DNA from 2 places in the Desulfonatronum thiodismutans genome. Region 2 is predicted to be linked to the other one. Evidence: riboswitches for the same ligand, from Rfam matches in the RefSeq annotation. Region 2 holds a riboswitch; the other holds the start of a gene.
The links. A riboswitch is a leader RNA that binds a small molecule or an ion and turns the genes downstream of it on or off. The one in region 2 is predicted to bind cobalamin.
Positions count from the first base shown of each region.

Region 1: linked by a shared signal. The riboswitch ahead of GY33_RS0113020 (anaerobic ribonucleoside-triphosphate reductase activating protein) and the one ahead of GY33_RS0112310 (sirohydrochlorin cobaltochelatase) in region 2 are both predicted to bind cobalamin.

Region 1 covers NZ_JPIK01000017.1:120,819-131,045, reverse strand. The annotation lists gene GY33_RS0113040 (STAS domain-containing protein) at 181-513, shown strand; gene GY33_RS0113035 (ATP-binding protein) at 500-934, shown strand; gene GY33_RS0113030 (DNA polymerase IV) at 1,000-2,187, shown strand; gene GY33_RS0113025 (ribonucleoside triphosphate reductase) at 2,265-4,340, opposite strand; gene GY33_RS0113020 (anaerobic ribonucleoside-triphosphate reductase activating protein) at 4,334-4,996, opposite strand; cobalamin riboswitch at 5,056-5,242, opposite strand; gene GY33_RS0113015 (hypothetical protein) at 5,390-5,917, opposite strand; gene GY33_RS0113010 (cupin domain-containing protein) at 5,983-6,318, opposite strand; gene GY33_RS0113005 (divergent polysaccharide deacetylase family protein) at 6,334-7,824, opposite strand; gene GY33_RS0113000 (S41 family peptidase) at 7,850-9,124, opposite strand; gene GY33_RS0112995 (murein hydrolase activator EnvC family protein) at 9,302-10,227, opposite strand, start outside.
Region 2 covers NZ_JPIK01000015.1:13,492-23,718, forward strand. The annotation lists gene trhA (PAQR family membrane homeostasis protein TrhA) at 1-441, opposite strand, end outside; gene GY33_RS0112255 (YgiT-type zinc finger protein) at 531-740, opposite strand; gene GY33_RS0112260 (DUF4258 domain-containing protein) at 762-1,127, opposite strand; gene GY33_RS0112265 (FmdE family protein) at 1,108-1,722, opposite strand; gene GY33_RS0112270 (ABC transporter ATP-binding protein) at 1,764-2,516, opposite strand; gene GY33_RS0112275 (FecCD family ABC transporter permease) at 2,513-3,586, opposite strand; gene GY33_RS0112280 (iron ABC transporter substrate-binding protein) at 3,589-4,713, opposite strand; gene GY33_RS0112285 (energy-coupling factor ABC transporter ATP-binding protein) at 5,015-5,665, opposite strand; gene GY33_RS0112290 (energy-coupling factor transporter transmembrane component T family protein) at 5,665-6,453, opposite strand; gene GY33_RS21055 (hypothetical protein) at 6,462-7,106, opposite strand; gene cbiM (cobalt transporter CbiM) at 7,100-7,732, opposite strand; gene GY33_RS0112310 (sirohydrochlorin cobaltochelatase) at 7,719-8,708, opposite strand; cobalamin riboswitch at 8,841-9,067, opposite strand; gene GY33_RS19900 (putative metalloprotease CJM1_0395 family protein) at 9,109-10,194, opposite strand.

The DNA.
Region 1 (10,227 bases), on a different contig from region 2:
TCAGCTCATCCGTGCTAAAGCTGACAGGATACCCGCCTGCGCGGGTATGACTGATTCGGAAACGGCATGATAAAGATACGTCATTCCCGCGCAGGCGGGTATCCTGTATCCGAATAAGGCTCTTTCTGAGATGTGCTGAGAAGTTACCATATTTCTCAAAAAAACAAGAGGAGTGACAGCATGGAATTTACGAGTACCAAGGTGGAGCAGGGCGTGACGATCAAGGCGACGGGCCGGATGGACGCGGTAACGGCTCCGTCTTTTGAGCAGGAATGCCTGCGCTGGATGGAGCAGGGGGATTCCAAGCTGATCGTGGACTTCACCGGCCTGGAGTACATCAGCAGCGCGGGATTGCGAGTCATTCTGGGCGTTGGCAAAAAGTTGAAAAGCCAGGGAGGCTCGTTGGCTTTCGGCGGGATGAGTTCCATGGTCAAGGAAGTCTTCGACATCTCCGGCTTCGCGTCCATTTTCCCGGTGTACGACTCCTTGGAGGCGGCCCTTGCGGCCAAGTAGCGACGAGAATATGGCCGGCCTTACCATGCCGGCGGACATATCCTCTCTGGAGCCTTTGCGGAGCTTCGTTCTGGAGCGGTTCGAAAGCACCGGACCGTTTCCGGCCTTGGCGCTGAAGATCGATTTGGTCTTGGAAGAGGTGCTCCTGAACATTTTTCACTACGCCCACGGTCCGAAACAGACCGGGACGGTCACCGTGGAGTGCGGATCAGGGGCGGAAGAAGGGCGGTTTCTGGTTCGATTCACGGACCAGGGGCCTCCCTTCGACCCGCTTTCCCAGCCTCCTCCGGATGTCACCCTGGGCATGGACGAGCGCGTTCAGGGCGGGCTGGGCATTCTGTTGACCAAAGAAATGAGCGCTTCCCAGCAATATCGTCGGGAGGGTGACAGCAACGTTCTGGAGATCGTTTTCGCCGAGTAGCCCCTTGCCGTGCTCGGCCAAGAGAAGTTCCGTCGTTTCAACTCCTTCGTGAATCATCGCGGGCCATGAGTTCCGCCCCTTCTTCCTCCTCCTTTGCCCCCCTGATCCTGCATGTGGACATGGACGCGTTTTTTGCCTCCGTGGAGCAACTGGACCATCCCGAGCTGCGCGGCAGGGCCGTGATCGTCGGCGGGTCCGAACGAGGGGTGGTCTCCGCTTGCAGCTACGAAGCCCGCAAATTCGGCGTGCATTCGGCCATGCCCATTGCTCAGGCCAGACGAGTCTGCCCGAACGGAGTGTTCGTGCCCGTGCGCATGGCGCGCTATGCCCAGCTCTCCCGGCTGGTCATGGCCGTTTTGGAGCGGTTTTCACCGCTGGTGGAACAGGCCTCGGTGGACGAGGCCTATCTTGACGTCAGCGGCCTGGAACGCGTTTTCGGTCCGCCCCGGCGGCTGGGAGCGGCGTTGAAGCAAGCCGTTGTCGCGGAAACCGGGCTGACGTGTTCCGTGGGCATGGCACCGGTCAAATTCCTGGCCAAGATCGCCTCGGATCAGAACAAGCCGGACGGCCTGTTCATCCTCACGCCGGACGACGTGCCGGCGTTTCTCGACGCCCTGCCAGTGTCCAAGATTCCGGGCGTCGGACGGCAAACTCTGGAGAAGCTCACGCTGCTCGGAGTGCGTCGGGTCGGCGATGTCGCGGGGTATCCGGAACGATTCTGGCGCGAACGGTTCGGAAAGTGGGGGGAGGTTCTCTATGCCAGGGCCAGGGGGATTGACCCCAGGCCGGTGGTCCCGGACTGCGAGGCCAAAAGCGAAGGCGCGGAAAACACCTTTGCCGAGGACAGCGACGACCGGGAGGAACTCAAGCGCTGGCTGCTGGATCAGGCCGAACGGGTAGGGCGGCGGCTGCGCCGGGAGGGCCACGCCGGGCGTACCGTGACGCTGAAGATCAAGTTCAGCGACTTCAAGGCGATCTCGCGGGGGAAAACTCTGCGGGAGTCCACCGCGTCCACGCGGATGATCTTCCAAACCGCCGCCGAATTGCTGGACGCGGAGCCGCTTCCCCGGAAAGTCCGGCTGATCGGGCTGAGCGTGTCCAATTTTTCCAGCGCAAGGCGGCAACGTTCTCTTTTCCCCGAAAACGAGACTGACCAGGACAAAACCCTTGACGCGACCCTGGATGCGATCCGGGAGAAATTCGGCCCGGAGTCCATGGTCCGGGGACGCATCTTTGGTTTTCGGAAGTCGTAGCAGCGACCGTCCCCGGAAAGAAACGGTCGCTTTTGGACCGAGTTGGCGGCAACCACATCATGCCTTCACCGTGAATCTCAGCTCACGGTGCATTCACCTCCCAGTCCGGCAAAAACGCGACGCTGGGCGTATTCGGACTGTTTGCCCTGGTTCCAGCGTTGGACCGGCCGATAGTAGCCCACGACCCGGGTGTAGACTTCCGCCGGGTTGCCGCATTCCGGGCACTCCGGGTGCTCGCCTCGAAGGTATCCGTGGTCCTTGCACACGGAAAAGGTCGGAGTGATGGAGATGTAGGGCAGCTTGGTCCGGCTCATGGCCTTGACCAGAAAGGCCCGCAGGGACTGGGGATCGGCCACGGCCTCGCCCAAGAAGGTGTGAAAGACCGTCCCGCCGGTGTACAGGGTCTGCAACTGGTCCTGATGCTCCAGGGCCGCGAAGACGTCCAGCCCCAGGTCCACGGGCAGGGCCGTGGAGTTGGTGTAGTACGGCACGCCGTTGCCCGAGGCTTTGATCCCGGCGTAGAGCGTCTTGTCCAGCTTGGCCAGCCGGTAGCTGACGCCCTCGGCCGGGGTGGCTTCCAGGTTGTACAGGTTGCCGGTCTCCTCCTGGAAGCGTCGGGTCAGGTCCTGGAGGTGGAGCAGGGTGGTCCGCATCAGCCGGATCCCGGCCGGGGTTTCGATGCCCTTGCCCAGCAGGTTCTGGCAGGCCTCGTGGCCGCCCACCACGCCGATGGTGGAAAAGTGTCCGCGGTAGGCGTTTTTCAGGTAGCGCCGGGTGAAGGGAAACATGCCCCGTTCCAGGTTGTCGTTGATCAGCTTGCGCTTGAACTCCAGACTGTCCCGGGCCAGTTCGGCGTATTCCGTGACCAAGTCCAGATAGTCGGCCTCGTCGTGGGCCAGAAAGGCCAGCTTGGGCAGATTCAGGGTGGCCACGCCGATGGAGCCGGTCAGGTCCCCGGCGCCGAACAACCCCCCGACCTTCTTGCGCAGTTCGCGCAGATCCATCTGCAACCGGCAGCACATGGAGCGGACGTCCTCGGGCTTGAAGTCCGAATTGATGAAGTTCTGAAAGTATGGAACTCCATATTTGGCAGTAAGTTGGAGCAGCAGCTCGCCCACCTCGGTTTCCCAGGGAAAGTCCTCGGTCACGTTGTAGGTCGGGATGGGAAAGGAGAAGATGCGGCCATGGTAGTCACCCTGAAGCATGACTTCCAGAAAAGCCCGGTTGATCATCTCCATCTCCGGGCCGAAGTCCGCGTAGGTCTGGCTGTCGTGGAGCCGGCCGCCGATGATCACTGCTTCGGATGCCAGGTGTTTGGGCGGGGCCAAGTCGAAGCTCAAATTGGTGAACGGGCTCTGGCCGCCCCAGCGGGACGTGGTGTTCAGATTGAACACGAATTTCTGAATGGCTTGGCGAACCTGACGGTAGTCCAGTTCGTCTTGACGGATAAAGGGCGCGAGATAGGTGTCCACGTTGTTGAAGGCCTGAGCCCCGGCCCATTCGTTTTGCAGGGTGCCCAGGAAGTTGACCATCTGGCCCAGGGCGGAGTCGAAATGCTTCGGCGGACCGGATGAGGAGCGACCCTCCAGATTGAAGCCTTCCAGCAGCAGATCCCGCAGGCTCCATCCGGCGCAGTATCCGGCCAGGCCGAAGGACAGGTCGTGGATGTGCAGGTAGCCGTGTTCATGGGCCTGACGCACTTCCAAGGGGTATTTTTCCAGGGCGTATCGGGCCTGGACCGTGCCGGAAAGGTGCAGCATCAGGCCCTGGAAAGAGTGGGACATGTTGGCGTTTTCAGCCACCCGCCAGTCGGACTTGTTCACGTAGGCGTCGATGGTGTCCATGATGTCCAGGAACGCGGCCTTTTGTTCCCGGATTTGGCGGCGTTTTTCCCTGTACAGGATATAGCGCTTGGCCACGTCGAACAGCCGGGACTGCATCAGAACCGCCTCGACCTGATCCTGCACCTGTTCCTGGTCCGGAACGGTCAGACCGGCCTCGGAAAGGCGTTCCTCCACCTTGCGGGCCATGCGGTCGGCCAAGATTGCATCTTGGATTCCGCAGGATTTCAGTGCCTTAAGGATAGCTGCGGCGATTCGGTCCACGGCCCAGGTTTCGGTGCGTCCGTCACGTTTGCAGATGTGGGTCAGCATGGTTGCTCCTTGGGATGATAGCCCTGGAAAGGGCGGGATGGTTGGCGAAAAGGTTGGGTTTGCAAGAGAAATCCGGAGGGAGGGAGAGATCTGGTTTCAAGGAGGTCCTCCGGCGTCAACAGGGGGACCAGGGTGGTTCTGAACAGAAAGTGTTTGGGATGGCGTTCGGCCAATTTGAAAATCCGGCCCAGGGTGGCCTTGGCTTCACGGGCGGTGATTTTGTTGCCGGTCAACACGGGATATTTGGACCACGGCCCTTTGAGGTCCACGGCCAACAGGTCCGCGGCCTGGATGTCCAGAATACGCTCCACGACGTCGGGATGCATGCCGTTGGTATCCAGCTTGACGGGTAAGCCCGATCGGGCCCGCAATTCGGCGAGCCATTCGGGAAGGTCCGTGGACAAAGCCGGCTCTCCGCCGGTGACCACGAGGCCGTCCAGCCAGGGGGCTCGCTGGTCGAGAAAGCCGAGAGCTCGGTCGCGAGAGATACAGGGATCGTCTTCGGAATTCCAGGCCAGATGGAAGTTGTGGCACGTGGGGCAACGCAGGTCGCAGCCGCCGAGAAACAGCACGGCGCAGACGCGACCCGGCCAGTCGCACAAACTCAGCGGCTCCAGGCCGCGCAGCCTGGACCAGGGAGAAGGGTGATTCCGCATAGTCCGTGATGGGGCTAATAAAGCCCCGGGGAACGGTCGTCTGGACATCCTCGTGTCCCGCGACAAATGCGCTTCAGGCAGGTCTTCTGACTTGTCCCCCTGATCTGGCGGGCCTTCCCGGAACACGGTTCCAGTGGCCATGCGAAGCCAGTCGGGTTGAATGGGACTTACAGCGGCGGGACCGTCCCGGAATTACACCGGGTTCCCTCTTGGCGCCATGGGGCGACCTGAAGCAAGGAGGCATGGCATGGGCGTTCGTTGAAAACGAGTTCGCCCATGCGTGAGAAGTTCTTAAAAAGAATCCGTGTCGATGTCCAGAAGTTGCTGCGAGGTGGCGGGACGGGCACGTGAAGGACAGGGCTGAAGAGCCATCGACCCTCACCAGCCATCGATTCAGATTCTGGTTAATGCCCCCTCATGAGCGAAGAACACTGAGCCGCGTTCCCCCGCGTGTTTTTTTTCCGAGGCCTCCTGAGCCATGTAGTGTTCATGCGGGGCGAGGGTCATGTTGTAGCCGAAGGTGATCTGGAGAGAGGCCGTGCGGTTGAGCCGGTCCGGACGCAAGGTGAACGTGAAGGACACTCCTTGAGCGGGATCCAGGATGAGGCTGGAGTAAACGCGCAAATCCTGGGCCAGGACCCGTCCCTGGTCGTCGCTGAGATAGGCGGCCAGCCATAAATCCTCGATCCAACTCAAATCAGCCGGAAGGTTTTCCGTCTTGGGGACCGCCCGTCCCTTGACTCGGTACTGTCCGCCATAGGACTCCGCGACGTAGGTAAAGCGCCAGAAACGCATCTCCAGTTGTTGTTCCGCGTTCAATACCCAGGGCTGACGCTGCAAGTGGCCGACGCTGGAGTAGGAACAGCCGACGGCCATGAACGTCAAAAAGACAAGAGTCATGGGAAAGCGTATTCGGCGCATGATCGTCTCTCCTATGGTCATCAAAAGGCGGCGAAGGTTGAATCCATTTGCGGGGTGCGCACGGATCAGGAATGCGCCTTGTCGGTCATCCGGCCATGCACGGCCAGCCAGATGCAGGGCGGGTCGTCGCTGGTGCGTTCCACGCGGTGTCGCAAGCCGGCTGGGAGAAAGAGACAGTCTCCGGCTTTGAGGGTCTTGGTCCTTCCGTCCGTGAAGCGGATTTCCGCCTCGCCCTGTACGAGGGCGACCCATTCGTCCAGTTCCTGGTCATACCAGAAATCGGGAGGCGAAACATGGCCCAGCGAGATGATTCGCTCGATGCGCAGACCGTCCCCACGCGCCAACAGATCGACCCGCTCCTCGGGCATGGTGCCCTTTGGGATGAAAAACAGGTTGAACATGATGAAATTGGTTTGTCAGCGCTCGGCCAAGGACTGGCGGGAGAGCAGGGAGCCGAGGGAGACGACGTTGATTCGCTGATCACGTTCGCGCTCCCATAGCTTCAATGCTTCCAGGGTTTCCGGGTAGGGGTGGCCGATGGCGATCACCTGCCCCTGGTTATGGGCCAATTGCTCGGCCTTGCGCAGTTGGAACAGAATTGCCTGGACATTGGGAATGTTGTCCAGGAAAATGTGCCTGCGAAGGTGCTCCAGGCCGATTTTGCGGGCCTGTTCGTCCGCGACGGAATCTCCGGTGGTCAGGCTGTCCAGAAAAAAGAGGTCGCGACGCTTCAACTCCTGGAGCACCGTGGACATGCCCGACTCGTCCGCGGTGAACCGGGAGCCCATGTGATTGTTGATCCCGATGGCTTGGGGAACCTGGGCCAGATTGTTCCGCAGGATTCTCAGGATTTGCTCATCCTCCATGCCCACGAACAGGGCCCCGGGGCCGGGGTCGGCCCGGTGGGGGTAGTCCAGGGGTTCCATGGGCTGGTGCAGGAGCACGTCGCGGCCCGCGGCGGCTCCGATCCGGGCAACTTCCCGACTTTTGGAAATATTGGGCAGAACGGCGAAGGTCACCGGGAAGGATAGGGCGGCCAGTTCCCTGGCTTGGTGTACGTTCTCGCCCAGGTCGTCGATCACCACCACCAGTCGCGGACCGGTTCCCGGTTGAGCGGGAGAGGGGGGCGGAAGGGGTTTGCGGGCGTGTTCTTCCAGAAACAGAGTATGCGTCGGCAAATTGAGCAGGGATATCCGTAATTCTTGTTTGCCGGGCCCACCGTTAATCTGCCGCAGTTCCGCGTTATGCACCCAAAGTTCCAGGTTGCGGCGCAGGGTCTGTTCGAAGCTTCGGGCATCCCGGTCCAAGCCGATGGCCAGGGACTGGGTGTGGTATTTCTGCCCGTTTCTGGTTTTCATCTGAATGTCCAGATGCCGCACCGAGCGAGGGTCCAGGTTCAACTCCATGATGGTCTGGACCAAGGCCAAGTCGACCTCCTTGACCTGCTGCTCCAGCAGTTCCGTGTCGAATACTTCGTAAACCAAGCCTTGACGGTGTGACGGAGGTGGGGGGGCGGCATCGGGCGCGATGCGGGCGCGGACATGGTTCGCTGGGGCTGGAGTCTTCAAGCTGGCGACCTTGGCCGGCTGCGTGGGCGCGGGCCGGGAAACAGATTGAGGGGAGGAAGTTGGGGCTGGAGCTGAGACCGGTTTGTCGATCGTCGCGATGTCCGTAGACAGGGTATCCACCGGGGAGAGGCTCAAGGCCCAGACAAGGGTGATGGCGGTCAAACCGGTGGCCGCGGCCATGAGCATCACCCAGAGCTTGGAAAAAACCTTACGGGATGATCGTTTGCGGCCGGTTTTGGCCGCGGTTTTCTTGGGCTTGCCCCCGCCCTTGCCACCACTTTTCGTGGAGGTGGAAGAGCGGGAGGGCTTGCCGTTTTTTTTCGTTGTTTTACCGGTCATCGCCGACCCATGTCGGTTTGCGAGGTTAACGGAGCGCTTTGAGTCTGGGCATGGCCTTAACCATTTCCAAGGCCAAGCGCAGCTGGTTGTCCCGTTCGAGCATTTCCAGGACCTGGGGTCTGGGGTGATCGCGCTGGTCCGGGGGAATCGGGCCGGTTTCCAGGTGTCGGATCAGGTCGCCTTCGCGAACCAAAGGCATGCGCCCTTCTCGCTGGTCGTCACTCAAGGCGACAAAGGGAACCGAAATGTCCGGGTCGATGCCCTTGGCCTGGATGGAGCGGCCGTTGGGCGTATAGTAGACCGCCGTTGTCAGCTTGATCCCGGAGCCGTCGGCCAGGGGGATGATCGTCTGCACGGACCCCTTGCCAAAGGTCTGTTCACCCAGGATTAACGCCCGTCCGTGGTCCTGCAGGGCCCCGGCGACGATTTCCGAGGCGGAGGCTGAACCGGCGTTGATCAGCACCACCATGGGCGTTTCCTTGTCCAGCACGTTGCGGGATGCGTCGAAGTTCATTTCCGCCTGGGCCGACCGCCCTTTGGTATAGACGATTTTGCCCTCGTGCAGAAAGGCGTCGGCCACGGCCACGGCCTGGTTCAGCAATCCGCCGGGGTTGTTGCGCAGGTCGAGGATCAGCCCAACGCGCTGATCAAGGTCGAATCGGTCCAGGGCTTCCCGCAGGTCGTCCATGGTGGTTTCCTTGAAGCTGGTCAGCCGCACCAGGACCACTCCGGGCTCCAATTCGAACAGCTTGACCGTGTGCATCGGGATGACGTCGCGGCTGATGGTCACGGTGCGGGGAACGGTATCGCCCTTGGACAGGATGGTCAGATCCACGGTTGTGCCCCGGGGCCCTCGAATCAGCTTCACGGCGTCCATGATCGTAATGTCCTGGGTGGATTGGCCGTCGATTTCCAAAATATGATCTCCGGATTTGAGTCCCTCACGGAAGGCCGGGGTGTCCTCGATGGGGGACACGACCGTCAGCCTGCCTTCCACGAGGCTGATCTCAATGCCGATCCCCGTGAACTCCCCGGAGGTGTCGATCTGCATTTCCCGGAAGGCGTCCTGGGTCATGAAGCTGGAATGGGGATCCAGTTCCTGAAGCATGCCCCGGATGGCGCCCTGGATCATCTCGTTGCGATCCACGTCCTGAACGTAATAACGCTCCACCAAGTCCAAGACCTGGCTGAAGCGCTTGAGCGGCGAGTAGCGTTCCTCGTCCGTGGCCATGCTCTGACCGAAAGTGACGGCCAGCAAGAAAAGAAGTGTAACGGTGCCGACCCAGTGGACAACCCGCATGATGACCTCCGAATGCATGTTGAAATCGTGTGCTGATATGGTGGACGGCGCCCGAAAGCACCGTGCAGGGATATACGTTCCGGTGCGGCTTGTCGTCGACGGGGTTTCCGCGGTCCCTCCGGCTTCCGTATCCGGATTCTCTTGTCAATTCACTCGTTGCCGTCGCCATTGCCGCCGTTAATCGGCGACAAGCCAGATATCAGGATTAACGGGATTTTGCTGAAAACGCAATTCAAAGTAGAGCCCCGGACCATCCACTTTGGGGTAACGCCCCGCTACTCCGATCTGTTCATCCTTTTCCACTTCCTGACCCACGGCGACAAGCGGGTTGTTCAGAAACGCGTACAGGCTGTAATAATCTTCACCGTGGTAGAGAATGACCACGTGGCCATAACCCCGGAGCACGTCGCTATGAACCACCTTGCCCCAGGAGATGGCGCGCACGGCTGCGTTCTCGGACATCGCGAAACTCAAGCCGCGGTGCGGAGGGTCGGCCTGAGGCCGAAAACGTTCCACGACCCGGCCCTGGGTCGGCCAAGTCATGTGACCACGCAAGTCCGTGAAGTTCCTGGATGTCAGGGTTTGGAGCCGGTAGTTCAGCTCGGCGATGCTTTGCAGGATTTCCTTGATTTGTTCTTCAGCTGAGACTTGTTGCGCGCGCACCTCCTGGACGCGGCGCAGGAATTCCAGCTTTTGCTTGAGCAGTCGGTCCTTGCCGGCTTCGATTCGAAGCATCTGCGCGGTGATTTCTTCTCGCGCCCGCTCCAGTCGGGCCAGTCCCAGAGCCAATTCCCGCCCCTGTCGGCGAAGTTGATCGATTCGGTCCTGAACCAGGTCGTAGATCCGGGACAGCCAATTGTATTGCCGGTCAGCCTCGTCCCAGGAGGTCAACGTCTGGAGATTGTGCTCCACGCCCTGCAAATGCACCGGCCAGAGCAGGGCCAGCAGACGGCCCAGTTCCTCGCTGGTTTGGGCCCGAGCCAAGTCCAGTTCCTGATAGTCCTTCAGCCGGACGCGTTCTTCCTGACGCAGGCGATCCAGATGTGTTTCCAGTTCCGTGATCTCGTCCGCAGTGGCCCGCAACCGGGCCTCCACTTCCTGCA
Region 2 (10,227 bases):
GAGGAGCACCGAGAGCACCCGGAAGCGACGCCACGGGGTCAGTTGAAGCACAATGCCCAGCAGGGCCAGCCCCCAGATCGTACCGAACAGGGACCAGCCCCAAGGCCCGCGCAGATTGACCAGGGTGAAAGGCGTGTAGGTTCCGGCAATGAGCAGGAAAATGGCGCAGTGATCAAAGATTCTGAGAACCTGTTTGGCGCCGGGGTGCGTGATCCCGTGGTACAGGGTGGACGCCGTGTACAGCAGGATCATGGTGGCCCCGAAAATGCTGCAACTGACGATGTGCCAAGCGTCTCCGTACCTGCTGGCCAAGCCGATGAGAACCGCGAGACCGGCGACGGAGAACAGAATCCCCACGCCGTGCGTGATGCTGTTGGCGATCTCTTCACGCAGGGTGTATCTTCCAGTGATATTCTGGGTAGATATGTTCTGGGCGACCATGGGAATCTCGCTTTTTTCTAGGTTGTCGGGATCGCGACCATTTTGCGGAGAATTCGAAAAAGATCAATGTTCGAGAGAGCGATCACCATTTACGCGTATTCGAAAACCGGGGTTTCCATTTTGCGGACTGGAGTTTTTGCACCTTGCATCATTTCGTGAATATGTTCAACGGTTTCCGGTGAAAAAAATTCTTCTCCCGTTTCTTTGCAGACCTGTGCGGGAACATTCTCGATGACATAAAACTTGCCATCAAGTTGCAGCGTGTACGTTACGGTTGTGTCGACGAAGGTTTCGCACATGACGGGCTCCTGTGACGGTTCTTATCGTTTGGTCCGGATCCGGTTGTCGATCCACTGTTCAGGGTCTGGCTCATAGGCGGTAATGATCTTCAGAAGGGTTCGATCGAGATGGCCGCAGAGAACATGGAGAGGACGTCCGGAGTAAGTAAATCCTAGAATCAATGCACTTGGGCCGTACTTGTCGTCAGGATAAAACTCGATCATCTCGGAATGTGACAACATGGCTTGCTCAATTTCGCTGTTGGATATTCTTCTCCGCAGCGTTTGGGTAAGAGCATGTTTTGTAAAGAGATATTCGCGAGAGCGGATACTCTCTCGCATTCGTGAGAGTATGTTCGCCGATGTGTCGTGAAGAACAGTCAAAAATCTACACCTTTTGCTCCACATCCGCAAAGCAGGGAATGCAGTAGGTTTCGCCAGCGAAGCGGCGGGTGCGGGATTCCATGGTGGATTCGCCGCAGGCCGCGCAGGTCAGACTGTCCAGGATTTTGGCGGGTCGGGGGGCGAGAACTATCGGCTGGGCCACGGTGAACAGGTCGGCCAGCGGGGCTTCGAAGACGCGTTGACGGGCCTTGGCCTTGAGTGCCTTGGCTCGGGCCTGCTCCTCTTCCGTGGCTGAGCCAGAAAACACTTTTTTCATCAGATCGCGCAGTTCATTGCCTTCCGGCCCCATGGCCTCGCGGTGGAACACGGCCCGCAGGGCCTTCTCATCCGTGGTCCGGTAGAAGGAAAAGGCCGTCTTGCCCAGATCCTTGTGGATCAGGTTGCCCTTGCCCAGGGTGCAGCCGGTGAGTACCTGGATTCCGTCCACCCCGCACATGTCCGTTTCCACCACCGCGATGATCGGGTTTTCGTCGTTGTGCCCGAGTTCCCGCAGGCAAAGCTCCGCGGCCCGCAGGCCGATCCACAGTCCCGGACATTCATGGCCGTGAAAAGAGACGGCCCGGTCGATTTGCTCCTGGGTCAGGGTGCAGTTGGGCATTTTTGTTTTCCTGTTTTTGGGTCGTTGGAGGTAGAGTCCGCTTACCGGGGCACGACCACAGTTTGCCCCTGATGCCGCAGGATGTCCACCTGGACGCCGTAGACCTCGTGAACCATGTCCGGGGTCAGGTCCGTGTTGCAGCCGCAGCAAAAGACTTTGCCCTCCTTGATGAACACGAAGGCGTCGGAGAAGCGGAAGGCCATGTTCAGGTCGTGCATGGTCATCACCGCGGCCAGTTTATGCTCGTGGACCACATGGCGGATGGTGCGCAGGATTTCCAGTTGGTTTTTGAGGTCCAGGCTGCTGGTGGGTTCGTCCAGCAGAAGCACCGAGGGTTCCTGGACCAGGGCCCGGGCAATGCAGACTTTTTGCAGTTCTCCGCCGCTCATCTCGTTGATATGCCGCAGGGCCAGGTGATCCAGGCCGAGCTGTTTCAAGGCCCCGTCCACCATGCGCAGGTCCGCCTCGGAGGTCCGCCAGCGCAGGTGCGGCTTGCGGCCTAGGAGTACGGCGTCAAAGGCGGTCATCCGCCCGGCCTCGTTTCGTTGGGCCACGTAGCCCAGGCGCTTGGCGATGTCCCCGGCGCGCATCCGGAAGACGTCGGCGTTTTCCACCATCACGGCACCGGTTTTGGGTTTGAGCATGGCGTTGATGCAGCGCAGCAGAGTGGTTTTGCCCACGCCGTTGGGCCCCAGGATGGTCAGAACCTGACCCTGGTCCACGCTGAAGTCAAGACCATGCAGAACCATCCGGCCGTTGTAGCCGATGCGGATGTTTTGTACGTCCAGGATCATCGGTTGCGTCCCCGGATCAGCAAATAGAGGAAGGTCGGCGCGCCCAGGAAGGCGGTGAGGATGGACACCGGGAGCATCCGGGGGGCGAGCAGCATGCGGGCAGTGATGTCCGCGGCCAGGAGCAGGCAGGCACCGGTCAGGGCCGAGGCCGGAAGCAGGAAGCGGTGGTCGTCGCCGATGACCCGGCGGACGATATGCGGGCAGACCAGCCCGACGAAGCCGATGATTCCCAGGAAGGAGACGATCACCGCGGTGACCAGGGACGCCGTGAGCATCCCGACCATCCGGACCAGCTCCACCCGGACGCCCAGTCCCCTGGCCGTCTCGTCCCCGGCGTCGATGGCGTTGTAGTTCCAGCGGTTGAGGATGAAAAAAAGCACCGCACCGGACACGACCACGGCCATGAAGCCCACCTCCGGCCACCCGGCCCGGCCCACGTCGCCGAAGGTCCAAAAGACCATGGCCGCCAATTGCACGTCGTCTGCAAAATACTGCAAAAACATGGTCCCCGCGGAAAAGAGCGAGCCCAGGGCCACTCCGCTGAGGACCATCACCTCCGGACTGGCCCCGCGCAGCCGGGCGATGGCGATGATGATCAGCGAGGCGGCCATGCAGGCGATGAACGCGGATAAGGTGGTCAGGTAGGGATTGATGATGCTCACCGCGCCCACCTGGGTGCTCTGCATGGTTCCGGAGCCCAGGAGCATCACGGAGAAGGCCGCCCCAAAGGCCCCGGCCTGGGAAATGCCCAAAGTGAAGGGCGAGCCCAGGGGATTGCGCAGGATGGACTGCATGGCCGCCCCGGCCGCGGCCAGCCCGGCTCCGGCCAGGATCGCGGCCAGGGCATGGGGCAGGCGGATGTTCCGGACGATGATCTCGTACCGGGCATCCTCTCCCAGGCCGAAAAAGGCCAGAACCACTTCCCAGGCCGGGATGCGCACCGCACCGAGGGAGACGGCCAGAATCAGCAGGATGCCGGTCAGCCCGGCCAGGAAGACCAGGAACAGAATCTTGCGGCCGATGTACGCGCTGTAGGTCGTCGGGATCTGGCCGTGATCAAAATGGCTCATGATTACCGGATGTCGATCCGACCAAAGGCCAGGCCCTGGAACTGGCTGTTCATCTCTTCAAACGCCGGGCCGCCGTTCAGGAAGATGGCGATCTCCTCGGCCTTGGCCATGGGGTCAACGTCGGCGAAGCGGTCCTGATAAAGCACCTTGCCCACGTAATACGCGTTGGCGAAGACGGATTCGAAGTTTTGCGTGTAGGAGTTGTAGGGGAACAGACCGTATATCCGTCCGGCATGCACTGCGGACAGGGCTTGGTAGGCTGGGTCGGTTCGGAGTTGGTCCAGGGCGTTGACTCCTGCGTCCAGGCGCATGGTGGCCGCGTCGATGAAGATGATTTTCGGATCCCAGATCACTATCTGTTCCTTGGAAACCGTGGCATGGGATGCCCGCTGTTCAGGGGTTGAGAGCGAGGCGGCGACATTGTTGGACCGGGTGAACGCAAACGGGGCAAAGGACGGTTCCGTGGACTGAAAACCGTGTGGCCCGCGCTGGCCCAGACCACCGATGTAGGTGGACGGACGCTGGTCTTCGGGCACATCCTCGGTGCGGGCAAGCAGGTCCGCCTCCAAGCCGTCGAAAAAGTCGATGACCGTCGCGGCACGCTCCTGAACTCCCATGACTTCTCCGATCAACTCAAGAGAAGTATTCAGCTTTTTGCGACCATAGGTCAGGTTGCCGTACTCCAGGGCGATCACGGGAATGCCGGTCTTGGTCTGGAGCTGCTCCGGGTCGCCGTCGCGGGCGGCATAGGTCTTGAAAATGACCTGGGGCTGGGGATCCAGCCCGGCAATCAACTCCGGACTATCCTGGCCCCGGAATTCACCGAAAATCGGGTAGGTCTTGAATTGCGGATTGGCGATGGCGTAGGGTCGGGCGTCAATGGGTGATCCGTGGACCTCAATGCTGTCCACTGCCACGATCCGGTCATGGGCTTGGAGATAGGTCAGCAAGCGCAGACACCCGGACCCGGAACAAATCACCCGGTCCACCTGGGCCGGAATGACGGACTCGCGACCCAGGGCATCCGTGATGGTCCTGGTGTCTTGAGCCTGGGCCAAAGTCGAAAATAAGACGACAGCCACGATGAGGGCCGCCGGGGAGCCAAACCAAGCAAACTTGGTGCGCATATCTTCTCCTGATTGTGCGGGTTATATGGTCAGCGCGGGCCGGGAAGGGCCGGGGATTAGAACCTGACAGGTTCCAGGAGAAGCCCGAAAAGGCTTTGCCGGATGCTGACCGCGGTTCTGAGCAATGCGCCCAATGAAAAAGCATGTCGGCGCTGTCATACGATTATATCAATATTCAGAATAATGACAATGAAAAATGAGAAAAAGCGACCATGTGTCACGCGTAAGGGGTCTTCGTGTTACGATGGGTCGTCTTTCCAGGAGATTTTTGTCCGTGCCCCGGCTCAGGATTGGCGGGGATTTATCCGAGAAGGATGCGGCGAGTGGTCAGGGTGTGCAGCAGTTCCTGGTCGTGGGTGGCGATGAGCATGGTTCGGGAAGAAGAGGTCAGGGCGTGGAGGACCATGTCCCGGGAACGGGCGTCCAGGTCGTTGGTGGGTTCGTCCAGGAGCAGGATCTGGGGCTGCATGACCAGGACCGTGGCCAGGCTGACTAGGCGCTTTTGGCCTCCGGACAAGGTGTGGGGCTGGCGATGGGCGAGGTGGGACAGGTACAGTTGGTCCAGGATGGCCAGGGATTCAGCCCTGGCCTCGGCCGAAGAGCGGCCCAGGTTCAGCGGCCCGAAGGCCACGTCTTCCAGGACAGTGGGGGAAAAAAGCTGGTCGTCGGGGTTTTGGAAAACAAGACCAACGCCGCGGCGCAGGGCCGCGAGGTCCGCTTTGGTCCGCACGGGGCGGTCTTGGAAAAGCAGGGAGCCCTGGCGAAGCGGGATCAGGCCGACCAGGGTGAGCAGGAGGGTGGTTTTGCCGCTGCCCACGGGGCCGACCAGGCCGACGCGTTCTTCCGAGTGCAGGGAAAGATGGAAGTCTTCCAGAATTGGTGGAGCCGAAGGGCCGTGGGCCACGAAGGCCTGCCGCAGGGCCAGCAGGGGCGGGGTCGTCTTTTGGGTCATCACCAGATCAACCGGTCGTGCAAGGTAATCAGCACCGGAGGGATGCAGAGCGCGGATGCCAGGACCGCTTGGGACGCGGTCCAGGAGCCGTTGTCCAGGGTACGAAAGCGCCCGTTAAAGCCGCGCAGGAGCATGGCTCCGTGGATCCGTTCGGCCCGGGCCAGACTCCGGAGCAAGGTCTGTCCGAAGAGGACGGCAATGGTCCGGTAGGTATGCCGGGAGCACCGAGGGACGAAGCCGCGGGCCAGGGCGGCCCGGTGCAGGCGCTGAAACTCCTCGGCCACCAGGAAGAACTGGCGAAAGGTCAGCGCCAGGAGCAGCGACAATTTGCGGCCCAGCCTCAGGCGGCGCATCGCCTGGGCCAAGGCGGGCACGGACGAAGTGCAGAGCAGGGCGATGAAGACCAGGAGCAGGGCGTTGCCTTTGAGGCTGATCCGCAGGGCCAGGATCAGGCCGTCCTGGCTGAGCCAGGAGACGGCGGCAAGGGCCGGGCCGGGATAGGTCAGGCCGAGGACCAGGGCCAGACCGAGAAAAAAGATGTTGGCCGGGATCAGCCGTACGGCCACGCGGCCCAGGGACAGCCCGGCCAGACGGGTCAGCCCCAGCCCGAAGAGCAGTGCCGCCAATCCGGCTCCGTGACCCTGGACCGCTGAGATCGCGATCAGGCAGACCGCGGAGGTCAGGATCTTGATCCGGGCGTCCATCTGGTGCAGCGGGCTCACGCCCTGGTGCAACGGGCCGGCGTTTCGGCTCAGGGAGCCTTGGGGGCCGAGGGGTTCGTCGAGCATTTCGCCAGTCACCGGGGATGGGTGTTGGTTCCCGTTTTTCGGCGCAGCAGCAACGCGCCCAGACCGGCCAGCCCGACGATCCAGCCGATGCCGCCGACGATTTCCGGGATGCCCGGGCCGCGTTGGCTCAGGGCCAGGATTTCCCGACGCAGAGGGGCGATTTCCTGGCGCACGGCTTCGGCGATGGCCTGCTGGATCAGCGGGGAAAGCTGGGCATGGTCAATGGGGTGATCTGGAAGGGATGGGAGGCCTGTGACCTCTGGGGGTGAGGCCGTTGAAGGTGCGGCAAGTGCGGGGAGTTCCTCGGGCGCAATGGTTTGTTCGGCCAGGTGGCCGGCTCCGTCCGTGGCCTGGATCAGCAGGGGGGCGCGGCGTTCCAGGGCCGTGGCGGGCAGGGCGGCTTCGTAAAGCCCCTGGGCGTCCGTGGCGCCGGAAAGGAGCACGTCGCCGGTGACGGCGTCCTGGACGGTGATGGCCATGTTCGCGCCGATCTGGCCGGTGCCGAAGGCGGTCTCCACCATCAGCCGGTCTCCCTGGACCCAGGCCATGATCAGCAGGCGGTGGGCATGGGCCGTGGCGGTCCACCAGGATGCCGTGACGCAAACCAGCAGCAGGGCGAGAAGCCCAAGGCGGAGTGGGACGGGTTTCAGCATGACGGTCCTCCTTCGGTAACGGGCGGCAGGGCGCAGGTCAGCAGGTCGGGTCGGGTCTGGCCCAGGAAGCCGACCACGAACAGGGTTATCGCGCCCTCAATGGCGGCCACCGGCAGATGGGCCAGGACCACCAGTTTGGCCGCGGTCAGAAAGCCCTGGTCGGTCATGGCCAATGCCGTTCCGGCCAACAGGGCCGTGCCCAGAACCGCGCCCGCGCCCGCCAGCAGTCCGGCACACAGGGCCGGTTTGCCGCCCCGGGCCAGCCAGGGCCGCAGGATCAGGCCGCAGAGCACGGCGGGCAACGCCACGGATGTGGTGTTTACGCCCAGGACCAGCAGGCCGCCGAATTGAAAGAGCAGGGCCTGAAGCAGCAGCCCCACGAAGATCACCGGAAAGGCGACCCAGCCCAGGAGCAGTCCGGCCAGGCCGTTGAGCAGCAGGTGGACGCTGCTGGGGCCCAGAGGAACGTGGATCAGGGAGGCGATGAAAAAGACCGCGGCCAGGGCCGCGGCCAGGATCAGCCGATCCTCGTCCAGTCGGCGCAGGCCGAGCCACAATCCGGGGATCGTGACGGCAGCGCCCAGAGCCAGGACCGGTGCGGAGAGAACGCCTTCAGTGATGTGCATGGTCGGCGCCTCCGTGGTTGGGTTGGGCGGCGGTTGGTTCGGTCAGCCCCAGGCTGTCCATGGCCGTGTCCAGATGGTCCAGCCAGATGGACCGGAAGCAGGGAGATTCGATGGTTCCGGCGGCGTGTTCCCGGACCTCGAATCCGGCCGTGCGCAGCCGGTTGCTCCAGGAAGTGGGTCGGTCTCCGAACATGTCCTTTAGGACGTGATGGCCGCAAACGGCCATGAAGGGCAGCAGCCAGACCGTGGAAACCCGTTGTTCCTGAAGCTGGGCGATAATGGCCGCAAGGCCCGGCTCGCCCATGAGCAGGGCCGTGTGCAGCAGCGGGTCGCGATTCCGGATGTGGGCCTGCAAGTCCAGGTAGCGTTGCTGGCCGTCGTGGTAGGTGCCGTGCCCGGCCAGGATCACGGCTTCATCGGGTCGGCGCTCTTGGGGAATGAACCCCGGCAGACAGTCCGCGACCCGGCGCAGATCCTCCTGGTCGTTCAGAAGGGGCGCGCCCAGGGTGACCTGGATGAATCCCTTGCGCGGGTGTTCGTAGGCCTTGGCCAGATTTTGGGTCCAGAAGTATTCCACGCCGGGAATGGTGTGCAAGGATTGGACGGTCAAGTGAGTCACGCCCTGGTCGTGCATCCGGCTCAGGGCCACGGCCACGCAGTCGTGGGGCAGTCCCAGGTCGGCCAGCTTGCGCCGGACCTTGTGCGCGGTGAACCCCCAGGCCAGGGGAATGCCCGGATACCGGGCGCGGACCTGGGCTTCGAACTGGTCGTAGGCTTGGCGGGCCGGGACCACCGTGGTCCCGAAGGCGACCAGCAGAATGCCCGGACGCTTGGGGCCGGGAGGAGCTTCGGGGCCATGATGATGATCGTGGTCGTGACCGTGCTCATGACCATGATCGCATTTGGAGTGATGGTCGTGATGGTCAAAGGCGAGGCCGTGACGGTGTCGGCCATGTGAGTGCGTATCGGTCTGCATCGATTCCCTCCGGAAAAGAACGGGACGGGAAACGAGTGTTCGGCGTGCTTGGGAGGCTGGGTTGTCGGCGCGTCGGGCCGGGAATATCGGGGCTCTGGCGGGACATCCCCTGAAGCGGCAAAACACCCGTTGCCTTGGGGCCTGATGCCGGTAGGTCTTCTGGCTTCCCCAGGAAGTCGTTCCGCCTTCCCATCCGATTCGGCTGATGTTGCCGAACATGGACAGTGGCGTCTTCAAGAACGCTTCGCTTCTCCCCGAAACATAGGGGGAGCTGGGGTTACAGCGGCGGGTCCGCTCCGGTCTCGCACCGGATTCCCTCTTCGTCTCCATAATGGAGAACCAGCATGTTTCGGACCTCGTATCCGGGAAGGGGGCGGGAGTCAAACAGGCTGGCGGGTGGTTAAGCCAGGTTCACTGTGCCAGCCAAGGCCAGTTGCTTGCGGTAGGCCTGAATATACGCGGCGTGGTTGGAAGGAGCGGGGTCGAACGGGAACGATTGCGTGGGAACGGTCAAGTCCGGCGTTCGGCTGAAGAATCCGGGATAGTCGGACGCGGCTTGGTCTTGAGCACGGCCCGCGGGTTGGTGTTCGTCGCCGTCGGTCTGCTGCTCTTCCTGCTCGTTCTGGATGCGTTCCATCCGGGCTTCGGCTTCCATCTGGGCCGCGCTGGTCGCCACCTTGACGTCTTGGGGCGAAGGGCTGGCCGGGGCCAGGGCGGCCCGGCGGATGGTCTGGGCTTTTTGTTCGGTCTGTTCCGGATTTCCGGGCACTGGCGAGGTATCGATGCTCACTTCCCCGGCCACGGCGTATTGCCGTCCGTCCGGTCCGGTTTCGTAGGTGTAGCTGGCTCCGGCGGTGACATATTGCCCTCCGGCGGCCACATGGGCCTGCTCATGGGCCCGGACCTCGGCGTCGCGCTGCCGAAGCTGCTCCAGAACCTGACGGTCCTCCGACGACAGTTCCGACTCGTCGGGGACCGCCAGGATTGCGTTTTGCTTGTCGCCGTCGTCCCTGTCCACGGTTTGCGCCGCTTTGGGATCATCGTCCTGGTCCGGGACTGCGTCGCTTCGCCCTTCCTTCCTGGTGAACGAATCCCGGTGGTGCTGCTCTTCAAAGGCGCCGCCCGCGACCGGCTTGGCGTCCGGCCCGTAACCGATATCCAGGCCAAGAGCGACGGACTGGCCCTGGTCGCCTTTGAGTCTTTGGCCGTCCTGGTCCGTGCGGTGGCTGAGGTTGACCACGTCTCTCGGCGCAAGAGGGCTTGGAGCCTGTACCGCTCCGGCAAGACCTGCCGCGACGCCGGCGGCTCCGGAAGCCTGCTCGCTCAGGTTTTGACCGGTCCCGGAGTACTGTTGCCGGGAGGAATTGCAAAACGGGCAGGAGCCGTCCTCGCCGTGCTGGGAATGGTCGTGGCTCGCGAAACCGCCCAGGGAAAGCGAGTTGCTCCAGGAGGGAGCGGAAGCGGGATGTGATGCGGCGATGTCCATAGAGGGGACTCTGAGAGGTGCTGAGGCTCTGGG